DNA from 4 places in the Rhizobium sp. AB2/73 genome. Region 4 is predicted to be linked to each of the others. Evidence: predicted binding sites of a transcription regulator. Region 4 holds the regulator's gene; each other region holds the start of a gene.

What was found. The regulator PhoB, encoded in region 4, activates phosphate uptake and scavenging genes when phosphate is short. The targets are predictions, from matches to a motif close to TGTCATNNANCTGTCAT.
Positions count from the first base shown of each region.
Region 1: the regulator PhoB is predicted to act here: its motif matches at 1,582-1,598, upstream of I8E17_RS19750 (alkaline phosphatase).
Region 2: the regulator PhoB is predicted to act here: its motif matches at 2,097-2,113, upstream of I8E17_RS06925 (toxic anion resistance protein).
Region 3: the regulator PhoB is predicted to act here: its motif matches at 1,132-1,148, upstream of pstS (phosphate ABC transporter substrate-binding protein PstS).

Region 1 covers NZ_CP067072.1:8,764-11,876, forward strand. Annotated here, with positions in the region: gene I8E17_RS19740 (methyltransferase domain-containing protein) at 2-718, opposite strand; gene I8E17_RS19745 (Lrp/AsnC family transcriptional regulator) at 859-1,338, opposite strand; gene I8E17_RS19750 (alkaline phosphatase) at 1,638-3,113, shown strand, end outside.
Region 2 covers NZ_CP067071.1:1,366,628-1,369,740, reverse strand. Annotated here, with positions in the region: gene I8E17_RS06930 (substrate-binding domain-containing protein) at 1-851, opposite strand, end outside; gene I8E17_RS06925 (toxic anion resistance protein) at 856-1,935, opposite strand; gene I8E17_RS06920 (cell envelope integrity EipB family protein) at 2,139-2,966, opposite strand; gene I8E17_RS06915 (RidA family protein) at 3,103-3,113, shown strand, end outside.
Region 3 covers NZ_CP067071.1:938,307-941,419, forward strand. Annotated here, with positions in the region: gene I8E17_RS04760 (O-acetylhomoserine aminocarboxypropyltransferase) at 1-537, shown strand, start outside; gene I8E17_RS04765 (cupin domain-containing protein) at 675-1,019, shown strand; gene pstS (phosphate ABC transporter substrate-binding protein PstS) at 1,273-2,298, shown strand; gene pstC (phosphate ABC transporter permease subunit PstC) at 2,374-3,113, shown strand, end outside.
Region 4 covers NZ_CP067071.1:128,627-131,739, forward strand. Annotated here, with positions in the region: gene pstB (phosphate ABC transporter ATP-binding protein PstB) at 1-605, shown strand, start outside; gene phoU (phosphate signaling complex protein PhoU) at 657-1,370, shown strand; gene phoB (phosphate regulon transcriptional regulator PhoB) at 1,402-2,085, shown strand; gene I8E17_RS00680 (GcrA family cell cycle regulator) at 2,276-2,803, opposite strand.

The DNA.
Region 1 (3,113 bases), on a different replicon from region 4:
TCTAAGTGTTGGTCCGACCGATATGGATGCCGTAAACGGTTGCTCTTTCCTGCGCGACGAAATCAGACAAGGCGGGAGGAATTTCGACCTGGGCGCTATGCCGCGCGAGAATATGGAATCCCTTCGGAAGACAGGTCGCGATACGGCCGATGATCGTTTCATAATCGACGATCAATATCTCTTGTCCGGCCACAAGGTCGAACAGCCGCGGATCGTCGATCACGTGCTCATTTTCACAAAACCAGTAAGAGGAGATCGTCAGGTCGGGAAGATACCCGATCTGCGCCGGCAGGCTTTGTTGCTCGAACTGGAAACGTCCCGGCAGGCCAGCCGCTGACATCAGCTCCCTGGCGAGAGCGAGCTGATGTTCGGATATGTCGAGCCCGTAAACCTCGAGCTCGGGATTTCCGGCAAGATAGGCAAAGGCAAGGCTGAAGGCGCCCGAGCCGCAGCCGAGATCGCATACCCTTCTATATTTGTGAACCGTTGCTTCGAGGCTGGTAAGTACCCGCAGGCACTTTAGTGAATTTCGCATTCCGAACGCACGCGTGAAGGCATCGGCGGAACGACTATAGTCGAATATCTCGATCTGGCGCCTGCTTTCGACAGCATTGCGCAAGGCAATGGAATCGTTGCTGGGACGGTATAGATGATTACATCTGAGCAGAACTTCGGCAAATTCTTCGAAATGCCGCGTCTGTACATCCGTGCCGGTCATGCAAGCCCGTCCTCGCCAAGGATATTGTCTTTGGCGTGATTGGAAAGGCTGCATGCGCCGAAAGCAAGCCCTCAAAACTTGCCCTTGATGCCCGGCAGGATACGGCCGCGCAACAACGATCATCGAACGTCGGCGCCATGTCAGCCTTGCGGCAGGGCAATCGGAAATCCTTCGAATGTCTTGAGAGTATCGAGGACGATTGCCGTCTTAACATGCTGGACCGATTCATGCGGAAGCAGCACGTCGTTGACGAAACGGGAGAGATCGGTAAGCCCGCGGGTGGCAACCTTCAGGTGATAGTCCATTTCTCCTGTCAGCGCATAGGCTTCCAGCACCTCCGGCAGACCGTTGATGAGCTGCGAAAACCGGCGGGCATTATCCCTGTTGTGGGTGGCAAGCGTCACCGAGATGACGACGAGCATGTCCAGCCCCAGCTTCTGCCGGTCGAGATTGGCCTGGTAGCTGCGAATATAGCCTTCTGCCTCCAGCCTCGTGCGTCGCCTCGAGCACTGCGACGGCGAAAGCGCTATGCGCTCGCCGAGCTCGTTGTTCGTCAATCTGCCGTCTTTCTGAAGCTCCTCCAGCAGGCGCAGATCCAATTTGTCGAGCTGTTCATCCATTGCGCAAAACTCTGAGAATCCTCACGAAGCGTGTGTAGTATTCGCTTATCTTATGAGGATAGCAAGTTTTGGCATCATGAATGTCGGCTTAGCTTGCATGGCGCAGGTTGCGCGGAGTGTGTTGAATTGAAAAGAAGATCCATACGTTCGGCTGGCATTTTAGATGCGGCACACACAATCAATCTTACTTGCCGATCGTCGTTTTGAATTAGCGGTTGAGAAATTGACTCCATTTTACGTGATTGTCATCTGGCTTTTATAAGTGGGGAGCGGGAAGCAACCAAACGCAGGGGGTATAAATGCGTAAACTTCTTCTCGTCATGATGTCTGCGGCCCTGATGTCCGGCGCGGCCCATGCAGCGACAGTCTATCCGTTGGACCGGGCAACGGTACTTGCCGGTTCTCCGTTCGATTTCAAGGTGGAATTCAACAAGGTCGTCAAGCCGGAAGACGTGAAGGTCACGGTCAACGGCGAAAGCTACGACGCTATTTTCGGCAAGGCTGCCGATTTCGTTGCGGAAGAAAAGGGCGCTGAGGACAAGGTCCTCGGATCGGCCCTGATCCTGCGCGGCATCAAGCTCGCAAAGCCCGGCCAGTACAAGGTCGAGGTTTCGGCCGGCGACGAGAAGAAGTCTGTCAACTGGGATGTCTATGGCACATCGGCCACGCCGAAGGCCAAGAACATCATCTTCCTGCTCGGCGATGGTCTCTCGGTTGCGCATCGCACCGGTGCTCGCCTCATGTCCAAGGGCATGACCGAAGGCAAGGCCAATGGCCGCCTTGCTATGGACGATATCCCGCCGGTCGCCTTCATCGGCACGTCCTCGACCTCGGCCATCGCCACCGACAGCGCCAACACCATGTCGGCCTACATGACCGGCCACAAGTCGGCCGTCAACGCTCTCGGCGTCTATGCCGACCGCACCCCTGCCAGCCTGGACGATCCGAAGGTCGAAACGATCGGCGAGGCCCTGCGCCGCACCGGCAAGAAATCGATCGGCATCGTCACCACGGCCGAAGTCGAAGATGCGACCCCGGCGGCGCTCGTCTCCCACACCCGCAAGCGCGGCGACAAGGCTGACATCGTCGGCATGATGTACGACGTCAAGCCGGATGTCGTGCTCGGCGGCGGCTCGGCCTATTTCCTGGCGAAAAGCATTCCTGGCTCCAAACGTAAGGACGACAAGGACTATATCGCGCTCTTCAAGGACGCCGGCTATGCCGTTGCGACCGACAAGAACGAACTGGCGGCGGCTGCCGGCTCGAACCAGGACAAGCTGCTCGGCCTCTTCCACACCGGCAATCTCGACGTCACGCTCGACCGCGAATTCCTCAAGAAGGGCACGGTCGACAAGTTCCCGAACCAGCCTGGCCTCGTCGATATGACCAAGGTCGCGCTCGACAAGCTTTCCAAAAACCCGGACGGCTTCTTCCTGATGGTCGAGGGTGCCTCCATCGACAAGATGAGCCATCCGCTCGATTGGGATCGCGCTCTGGTCGATACGATCGAGTTCGACAAGGCCGTCGCCGTTGCCCGTGAGTTCCAGGTCAAGAACCCCGACACGCTTGTTGTCGTCACCGGCGACCATACCCATGGCGTCTCGATCATCGGCACGGTCGACGATAGCAAGCCGGGCACGGAAATGCGCGAGAAGGTCGGCACCTATGCGGCGGCCGGCTTCCCGAACTATGAGGACAAGGATGGCGACGGCTATCCGGATCGCGTCGACGTTTCGCGTCGCCTGTTCATAGCCGCCAACAACGGTCCCGATCAC
Region 2 (3,113 bases), 1.2 Mb from region 4:
GCGGAACGCAGATAGTCGACGAGCTGGTTGAAGAAGGTCTCGACCTCCTGCCCTCGCCCGTGATCGACAAAGCCGATAGGCGAATCGGCGACGACGACGCCATCGGCGGGGTAGATGGCATAGAGTGGCTCGTTGCCCATGCCGGCAAGCTTGTCATTGGTTTCCTTCAGGATCGCTTCGTAATTCCACATAGCGTCGTAAAGCACACCCCTGCCGGCGGAGTCCGTATAGAGATCCGCAAGCCAGCCCGACGACCCCGAAGAACGCTCCACACCGCCAAGCAGCGCGCGAACCGCGCTCTGGACATCCGGCTTGTCGAGATCGCCCGGCTCTATCACCGGCTTGTTGCCGAGCGCACTCGACAGCATGGCAAGATAGGCACTGGCGCCGGAGTTGGATTGCGTGGCCGATGTCATGAGAAACTTCAGCGAACCGCTTTTCACTGCCGCCAGTATGTCCTTCATATAGACCGGCTTGCCGACCCAGCCGAGCGCCTCGGCTTTGGATTTGCGCACGCCGAGAATGACAGGCATCTGCGCGACCGATGTCAGCGACTTCACGCGACGCTTGGTGTCGAACATATCGACCCAGACACCCGACGCCGGCCAGACGGCATCCTGTTCGACGCCCTGTTCGCTCTGGAGTGCCAGACCGATATCCAGCGTACCCTCATAGGTGAAACTGCAAGTCGCCTGCTTCTCCTTGCAGAACTCTTCGACGATCGGCTGCAGGACGGTATTTTCAGAGCCGGAAATGATCGAGAATTTCGAGACTTGCCCGCCGACATTGCAACTGCTCAACAGAAGTGCGCCTGCCAGCGTCAGCGCGGTAGCAAAAGTGCGGATTGCCATGGGTTCACCGCGCCTCGATCATCGCCTTCTTGAGTTCAATGGTCATTTTCTGCATCCGCTCTTCGGCTTCGGCCCGCTTGGCGCGGCCATCCTCCTGCACCTTCAAGACGCCGTTGATCGTGTCGATCAGGTCACGGTTGGCGGCGGCGAGCGTGTCGATGTCGACGATACCGCGCTGCGATTGCTGTTCTATGGCAATCGCCTGGTCCTTCATCATATTCGACGCCTGGCGGATCATGTCGTTGGTGGCGTCGGTGACGGTCTTCTGCAGTTCGAGCGCGGACTTCTGCTGCGTCAGGCCCAGCAGGATCACCATCTTCTGCTTCCAGGCCGGCACGGTCAGCGCCGACGTCGCCTGCAGGTTCTCGATCAGGGTTTCGTCACCGGCCTGAACGATACGGATCTGCGGCAATTGCTGAATGCCGAGCTGGCGTGCCTGCTGCAGGTAGAAGACCCGCTTTTCCAGGCGATCGAGGGCCTGTAGGCTATCCTGATAGACCTGCGCCTCCAGCATGCCGCCGCCAGGATTAGCCGAAGCCGCATCTGCGGAACTTTTCAGGCGCGGAAGCTCGGTCGCACGAAAACGCTCGGCAAAATCCTTGCCGGCCTGCACATAGGCATCGAGCTGCACGATGGACTGCTTTGTCTCTTCATGCAGATCGTCCAGAAGGGCGATGTCCCGGCGCAGAATATCCTTGTGACGGTCAAGCTCGAGCCCGATGCGATCGATCTGGCCGGCTACGTCTTCGAACTGCTCCTTGAAACGCTCCAGCTTCGCCCTGAAAGAGGAAAACATCCGCGATAGGAAGCCCTCGTCCTTCAACGAGGCAGGATCGAGCTTCTTCGACTTGACGATGATATCGGTCAGCAACTTGCCGACTTCGCCGAGATCGCGGTTACGCACCTCGCGCAGGATACGATCGGAATAATCGGAAACGGCCTGCTGGGCGCGGTCGCCATAGACGGAAATGCCGGCCCGGTCGGTCAGATCTATGCTGTCGCCGATGCGGGCGATTTCCGCCGGATCGGCCGCGACGACCGGCAGCGTGTTATTGGAACTCGTGGAGATACCGCTATTGCTCATAGGTCGTGCTTTCTCGTCCATAGACTCGGGAGCCGACCGCAAAAATTGCCAATCGCCTCAAGACGATGCCCCCGCGCGCCCCGCTACAATTTCAGATCGAAACAGAGATAATCCGCACTTACTTCCGCGTGTCGATCATTTCACACAATAGTGAGACTTGGATCACAGTTTTATGACAGAGGTTTTGCACGTTGAACGAGAGTCTATTGGCACGCCTTCGTACCGAGAACTTCAAGCTTGGTGAGCTTGCCGGTCAGCACAAAGTCACCATAATCCATGGTGAGGTCGCGCGTGATGCCGTTCTCGTAGAGTTTAAAGGACATCCGGTAGACGGGCATGGCATCGCCGGTGGACTTTTCGTTGAAATAGGCCACGGTCACCGGCCAGAAAGGCGTCTTGGAGAAGGCGCCAGCCTTGTCGGCATCGGGATCATCGATCGCCGGCGTCTGTTCCTTGCCGACGACGGTGGTGGCGATCAGCGGCTTGTCCCCATCGTCGGAACCGTCGAAAACCTGCGCCTCGAAGAAATTCTTGCCGAGCTTCGCATTGTGGATAATGTCGAGCATATGCTCCGTCGGGAAACGGCTCTCGATGATCTGGACCTGCTTGTTGTGCGGCTGGGTGAGGTCGACCTTGATGCCCTTCTGGTCGTCGCTTGCGGCGCCGCGCACATCCTTGTCGAGCTGGCTGTCGGTATAGGACTTGGTCTCGAAGCGGAACAGCCGCTTGCCGAGATCCTCGAAGGTCGTCGTCTGCTGGTCGCTGACGCGCGTTGAGTCCCCCGTATCGATCTTCGTCACGAAGCGGAAATTGGTGGTGAATCCGGTGCAATCCGAGCCTTCGAACTCATAGACCATGCGGCCGACCATGCCGGAGATGCCGGAGCGATCGGAGGCATCCTTCAGTTCGAGATCATAGACGGCGCGATGCGCGATCAGCCCGCTCGGACCGGCAGCATGGGCTGCCGAGGTTCCCAGTGACAGAATGCTCAGGCCCGAAACGACGGTAGCAGCAAGACTCGAGCGGAACATTCATTATCTCCTGTTGGACTCGCACGCGATGTTATAAGAACGCTTTCGGCTGAAACGAGGCTGCCGATCCTAAGTGACCGAATTTAGTCTTGATGCCGGATTTTTGAAGTTTTTACAACAAAACGGGAGATGAATAATGTCCGACGC
Region 3 (3,113 bases), 810 kb from region 4:
GTTCTGCATTCGACCTTCGGCAACTTCGCTTTCGCCATTGCTTGCCGGGTGCTGGGCCTGCGCGATCTCGGGCCGGCTATCTCGCCATTCAATGCTTTTCTGATCCTGACAGGCATCGAGACGCTGCCATTGCGCATGCAGCGCCATTCCGACAATGCGGCTGCCGTTGCGCGTTGGCTGAAAGCGCAGGAAAAGGTGGCATGGGTGAACTATTCCGGCCTGGAAGACGATCCGAACCATGCCCTCCAGCAGCGTTACTCACCGAAAGGCGCGGGCTCGGTCTTCACCTTCGGACTGACGGGTGGTTATGAAGCAGGCAAGGGGCTGGTCGAGGGCCTGGAGCTCTTTTCGCATCTCGCCAATATCGGCGATACGCGTTCGCTCGTCATCCATCCCGCCTCGACGACCCACAAACAGTTGACTGACGAGCAGAAGGTTGCCGCCGGTGCCGGCCCGGATGTCGTGCGTTTGTCGATCGGCATCGAGGACGTCAAGGACATCATCGCCGACCTGGAACAGGCGCTGGCCAAAATCTGAGGGCGGTCTTGGAAAGCGAAAATGCGGTCCGGGTTCTTTGATCTCGGCACATTTCATGTTTGTCTCGGTCCGCGCTCGCCGGTTGGCGGTCGCGGACTTCTTTTTTCTTGGCGAAGCGTGACCGGCGGGAGATCTGAGTGGCAGCCTATGTGCAACTGAATGTCGATGGCGTTGAGCCCGAACTCGGAGCGCCTGCAGCGGATCGTCTCATTTCGGGTTCCCCGATCTTCCGAACGTGGAACATGGATGAGGCCGAAAGTGGCCTCTATGCCGGCATATGGGAAGCAACTCCAGGCAAATGGAGAATCGTCTATGACGAATGGGAATATTTCCATATCCTCTTCGGCTATTCTATTGTGACGGGTGAGGACGGCGAAGCCTTTCATCTGCGTGCAGGCGACCGCCTTATCTTGAAGCCGGGCTTCAAGGGGACCTGGGAAGTGATTGAAACGACTCGCAAGGATTACGTGATCCGTCTTTGACGATGCTCTTGAATAAGGACATGAAGTTCGCGTCCATGCGCCCTTCATTTCCTGCCGTTCCGCAATGGCCGCGATGATTGCCGCAGGTTGTGTCACTGCCGCTTCATTAAACTGTCATCAAACTGAAACAATGCGTCTTTAGAGCCAAGTCTGTCGCCGGGAGATTTCAGGCGGGGAGGTTCGTTTACCATGGGGACCTCGCGCCGATCTTCTGCTCGCCATCCTTTCATTCACTTGAGGAAGTGAGTCTACTATGCTTAACCTGAAACTCCGTTCGCTTTGCCTGACTGCAGGCCTCATCGCGGCTATGTCCGCTTCGGCCTCCGCTGCCGACATTACGGGCGCCGGCTCGAGCTTCATTGCACCGGTTCTTTCCAAGTGGGCCGAAGGCTACAAGGCTGCGACGAACAATGTCGTCAACTATCAGTCGGTCGGTTCGGGCGCCGGCATCAAGCAGCTCCTCGACAAGACCATCGTATTCGGCGCTTCGGACAAGCCGATGAGCGACGCCGACCTCGAGAAGAACGGCATTGCCCAGTTTCCGATGATCTCCGGCGGTATCGTCGTTTCCTATAACGTCGAAGGCGTAAAGCCGGGCGAACTCGTTCTCGACGGCAAGACGCTGGCCGATATCTTCCTTGGCAAGATCGCCAAGTGGGACGATGCAGCCATCAAGGCTCTCAACCCCGATGTAAAGCTGCCGTCCACGCCGATCTCGGTCGTTTACCGCGCCGACAGCTCGGGCACGACCTTCAACTTCACCGACTACCTGTCGAAGGTTTCGCCGGAGTGGAAGGAAAAGGTTGGCTCGAACACGGCTGTTGAATGGCCGGTCGGCTTCGGCGCCAAGGGCTCGGAAGGTGTTTCCACCACCGTCAACCAGACGGCTGGTTCGATCTCTTACGTTGAATATTCCTACGTCGTCGCCAACCACATCGGTTTCGCGAAGATGAAGAACGCTGCCGGCAAGGTTATCGAGCCGAGCCTGGAAACCTTCAAGGCTGCCGCTTCCAACGCTGATTGGGCCAAGGCCAAGAACTTCAACCTGATCATCACCAATCAGCCGGGCGAAAAGAGCTGGCCGATTGCTGCTTCGACCTGGGTTCTGCTCTACAAGAAGCCGGCCGATGCTGCTAAGAACGAAGAGGCCCTGAAGTTCTTCAAGTGGTCCTATGAGCATGGCCAGAAGGACGCCACCGCCCTGTCTTATCTCGCGATCCCGGACAATGTTGTCGAGATCGTCGAGAAGTCTTGGAAGACGGACTTCGGCACGAAGTAATTTGCGCTAGGCGAAAAGTTGCGGCGGGCAGGGAATTTCCCTGTCCGCCTTTCGTGACAGGACAAGGGGAAATCGATGGCTGACGCGACACAGATAGCGGGCTTCCAGGCTGTGAATACTTCCGCCGCGACCAGAAAATTCCGAATCCAGGATCGGATTTTCTATTTGATGACGCTTAGCTCGGCTGTTCTCGTCGTGCTGCTGCTGCTGGCAATCCTCGTGGTTCTTGTCATTGACGCATTGCCGACATTTCAGGCCTTTGGCTTGTCGTTCCTTTGGGGCACCAAATGGAGCGCGCCGGCCGATATTTACGGCGCCGTGCCGGCTGTCGTCGGCACGCTGGTAAGTTCGTTCATCGCCATGCTGATTGCCGTTCCCCTGGGCATCGGCATCGCCATCTTCCTTACGGAGCTTTGCCCCGGCAGCCTGCGCCGTCCGATCAGCACGGCCATCGAGCTTCTGGCGGGCGTTCCCTCCATTATCTATGGCATCGTCGGTCTGTTCATTCTCGTGCCGCTGATGCAGAACTATATCCTGCCCTTCCTGATCGCGACGATCGGCCAGGTGCCGTTGATCGGTCTGCTGTTCCAGCCGCCGGCCCCGGGCGTCGGCCTGCTGACGGCAAGCCTCGTGCTCGCCGTCATGATCCTGCCGTTCATCACCGCAATCTCCCGCGACGTGTTCAGCACCGTTCCGCCGATGCTGCGCGAATCCGCTTACGGCATGGGCATGACGACATGGGAAGTGGCCCGCCACATCCTGATCCCTTATACACGCCGTGGCCTCGTCGGCGGCATCATGCTTGGCCTCGGCCG
Region 4 (3,113 bases):
GCATGAACGATACGATCGAGACCTGCCGCGTCACCGGCAAGATCACGCTCGACGATCAGGATGTCTACGACGACAGCATCGACGTGGTGGAATTGCGCGCCCGCGTCGGCATGGTCTTCCAGAAGCCCAACCCGTTTCCGAAGTCGATCTACGAGAACGTCGCCTACGGCCCGCGCATCCATGGCCTGCATCGCTCAAAGGCCGATCTCGAGCATATCGTCGAAACCAGTCTGCAGAAGGCCGGTCTCTGGGGTGAGGTGAAGGATCGGCTCCACGATGCCGGCACGAGCCTTTCGGGCGGCCAGCAGCAGCGCCTCTGCATCGCGCGCGCCGTCGCGGTCAGCCCGGAGGTGATCCTGATGGACGAGCCGTGCTCGGCGCTCGATCCGATCGCAACCGCCAAGGTCGAGGATCTCATCCACGAGCTTCGGGAGAATTTCACCATCGTCATCGTGACGCATTCCATGCAGCAGGCCGCCCGCGTCTCGCAGCGTACCGCAATGTTCCATCTCGGCCACCTGGTCGAGGAGAACGACACCGATAAGATGTTCACCAACCCCGACGATTTCCGCACGCAGGATTACATCATGGGCCGTTTTGGTTGATGATGGCAGGCGCGCGGCTCCTTTCACACAGTTCACCTTGAGGATAGAAAAATGGTCTCCACTCACATTCTCTCAGCCTATGACGAAGACCTGAAGTTCCTGACGCGCCGCATTGCCGAAATGGGCGGCCTGGCCGAGCAGATGGTTAGCGACAGCGTACGCGCGCTAGTCAACAGCGACGCGGCCCTGGCCCAGAAGGTCATCTCCGACGACGTCGTTCTTGACCATGCCGAGCGCGAAGTTGGCGACAAGGCGATCGTCACCATCGCTCGCCGCCAGCCGATGGCAGCGGACCTGCGCGAAATCATGGGCTCGATCCGCATCGCCTCCGATCTGGAGCGCGTCGGCGACCTCGGCAAGAACACCGCAAAGCGCGTTATCGCCGTGCAGGGCACCGGCGTTCCCCGCCGTCTCGCCCGCGGCATCGAGCATCTCTCCGAACTGGCGCTAAGCCAGCTCAAGGAAGTTCTCGATGTCTACGCGACCCGCTCGCCCGATAAGGCCGTGTCGATCCGTGAACGTGACGAGGAAATCGACGCCATGTACACCTCGCTCTTCCGCGAGATGCTCACTTACATGATGGAAGATCCGCGCAACATCACCACCTGCACGCATCTTCTCTTCTGCGCCAAGAACATCGAGCGCATCGGCGACCATGCCACCAATATCGCCGAGACGATCTATTACATGGCGACCGGTGCTCAGCCGGAAGGCGAGCGCCCGAAGGACGATACCGCCAACACCGTCGGCGCAGTGACGGAATAATCTGGAAGCGAAGAAAGGAGACCATAGGCGCATGGTTCCGAGAGTTGCTGTTGTAGAAGACGAGGAAGCGCTCAGCGTTCTGCTGCGCTACAATCTTGAGGCCGAAGGCTTCGAGGTCGACACGATCCTCAGAGGCGATGAGGCCGAGCTGCGTCTCCAGGAGCGCATTCCCGATCTCCTGATCCTCGACTGGATGCTCCCCGGCGTGTCCGGCATCGAGCTCTGCCGCCGGCTGCGTATGCGGCCGGAGACGGAGCGCTTGCCGATCATCATGCTGACGGCCCGCGGCGAGGAAAGCGAGCGCGTGCGCGGGCTTTCGACCGGCGCGGACGATTACGTCGTCAAGCCGTTCTCGACGCCGGAGCTGATGGCCCGCGTCAAGGCGATGCTGCGGCGCGCCCGTCCGGAGGTTCTCTCCACGGTGCTGCGTTGCGGCGATATCGAGCTGGACCGCGAAACCCATCGCGTCCATCGCAAGAGCCGTGAAGTGCGGTTGGGGCCGACGGAATTCCGCCTGCTGGAGTTCCTGATGTCCTCGCCAGGCCGCGTCTTCTCGCGTTCGCAGCTGCTCGATGGCGTATGGGGGCACGATATCTACGTCGATGAACGCACTGTCGACGTCCATGTCGGCCGTCTGCGCAAGGCGCTCAATTTCTCCAATATGCAGGATGTCATCCGTACCGTTCGCGGCGCGGGCTATTCCATGGAAGCCTGAGCGGCTTGCCGCTCGGGTGTTACCATTACAGCGCCACGCGTCTTTCAAGACGCGTTAAGGTCGCTGTAACATCTTAAAATGCTGCATAATTTTCCCTTAAATCGATTCCGATTTAAGAAATTATGCAGGAGCGGCGGAAATAGAAAAACGGGCCTCGAGGGGCCCGTTTCTCTTTGTCTTGCTGGAATTTTCAGCCGTTGTTGCGACGGCGGTCATGCACCGGCTGGTAGGCCATGCGCTGATGATAGGTGCAGTAGGGCGACGAATCCGGGCTGTCATTGCCGCAGAAGTGGAAGTCGTCCTTCAGCGGGTCCCCGACCGGCCATTTGCAGGTGCGTTCCGTCAGCTCCGTCAGGCCGAGGCGGCGGGAGATCGGAACGACGACGTTCGATGCCGGGCGATACTGAATTTCATTGACGGAATCGATCTCGATCTCTTCCTTCAGCATGGTTGCGCCCTGCTGGCGGGCGACCACGGTGCGGGTAGCGACGCGCGAGCCGTAGGTCGTTGCGCGAGGAGCCGCGGCACTGCGCTTTGGCGTACGCGCCGCAGTTGCCGTGCCGCCTGCCTTCGCTCGGCCAGGAAGGTTCAGGCGGTGCACCTTGCCGATGACGGCATTACGGCTCACGCCACCGAGCTGCGCAGCAATCTGGCTGGCGCTCAATCCTTCGGACCATAGCTTTTTCAGCTTCTCGACGCGTTCGTCTGTCCAATTCATGCCCTGTCTCCGCTGTCGCGTTTCCGATGGCAGAATCCCTCACCATTGCCTCGCATGGGAACGAGGCGCGAAACGCTCTAAAATTGTGGTGACTAGTTCCGCCGCATGCAGTCTAGCAATTGCTTTTTAACCTAGTGTGAGGCTGACTCCGTGACAAGAGTCGCGAGAATCTTGAGGAATCGATTTCGAGGTTTTCCCCAACTTGCTGCCCAGGCGTGGCATTTCTGCAATAGGCGCCGCCGAACCTATCTCTTTTGCCCGCAAGCGCTATCTCGCACCTGCCAAAATGCCAGTTTTGTTGACATCGCGG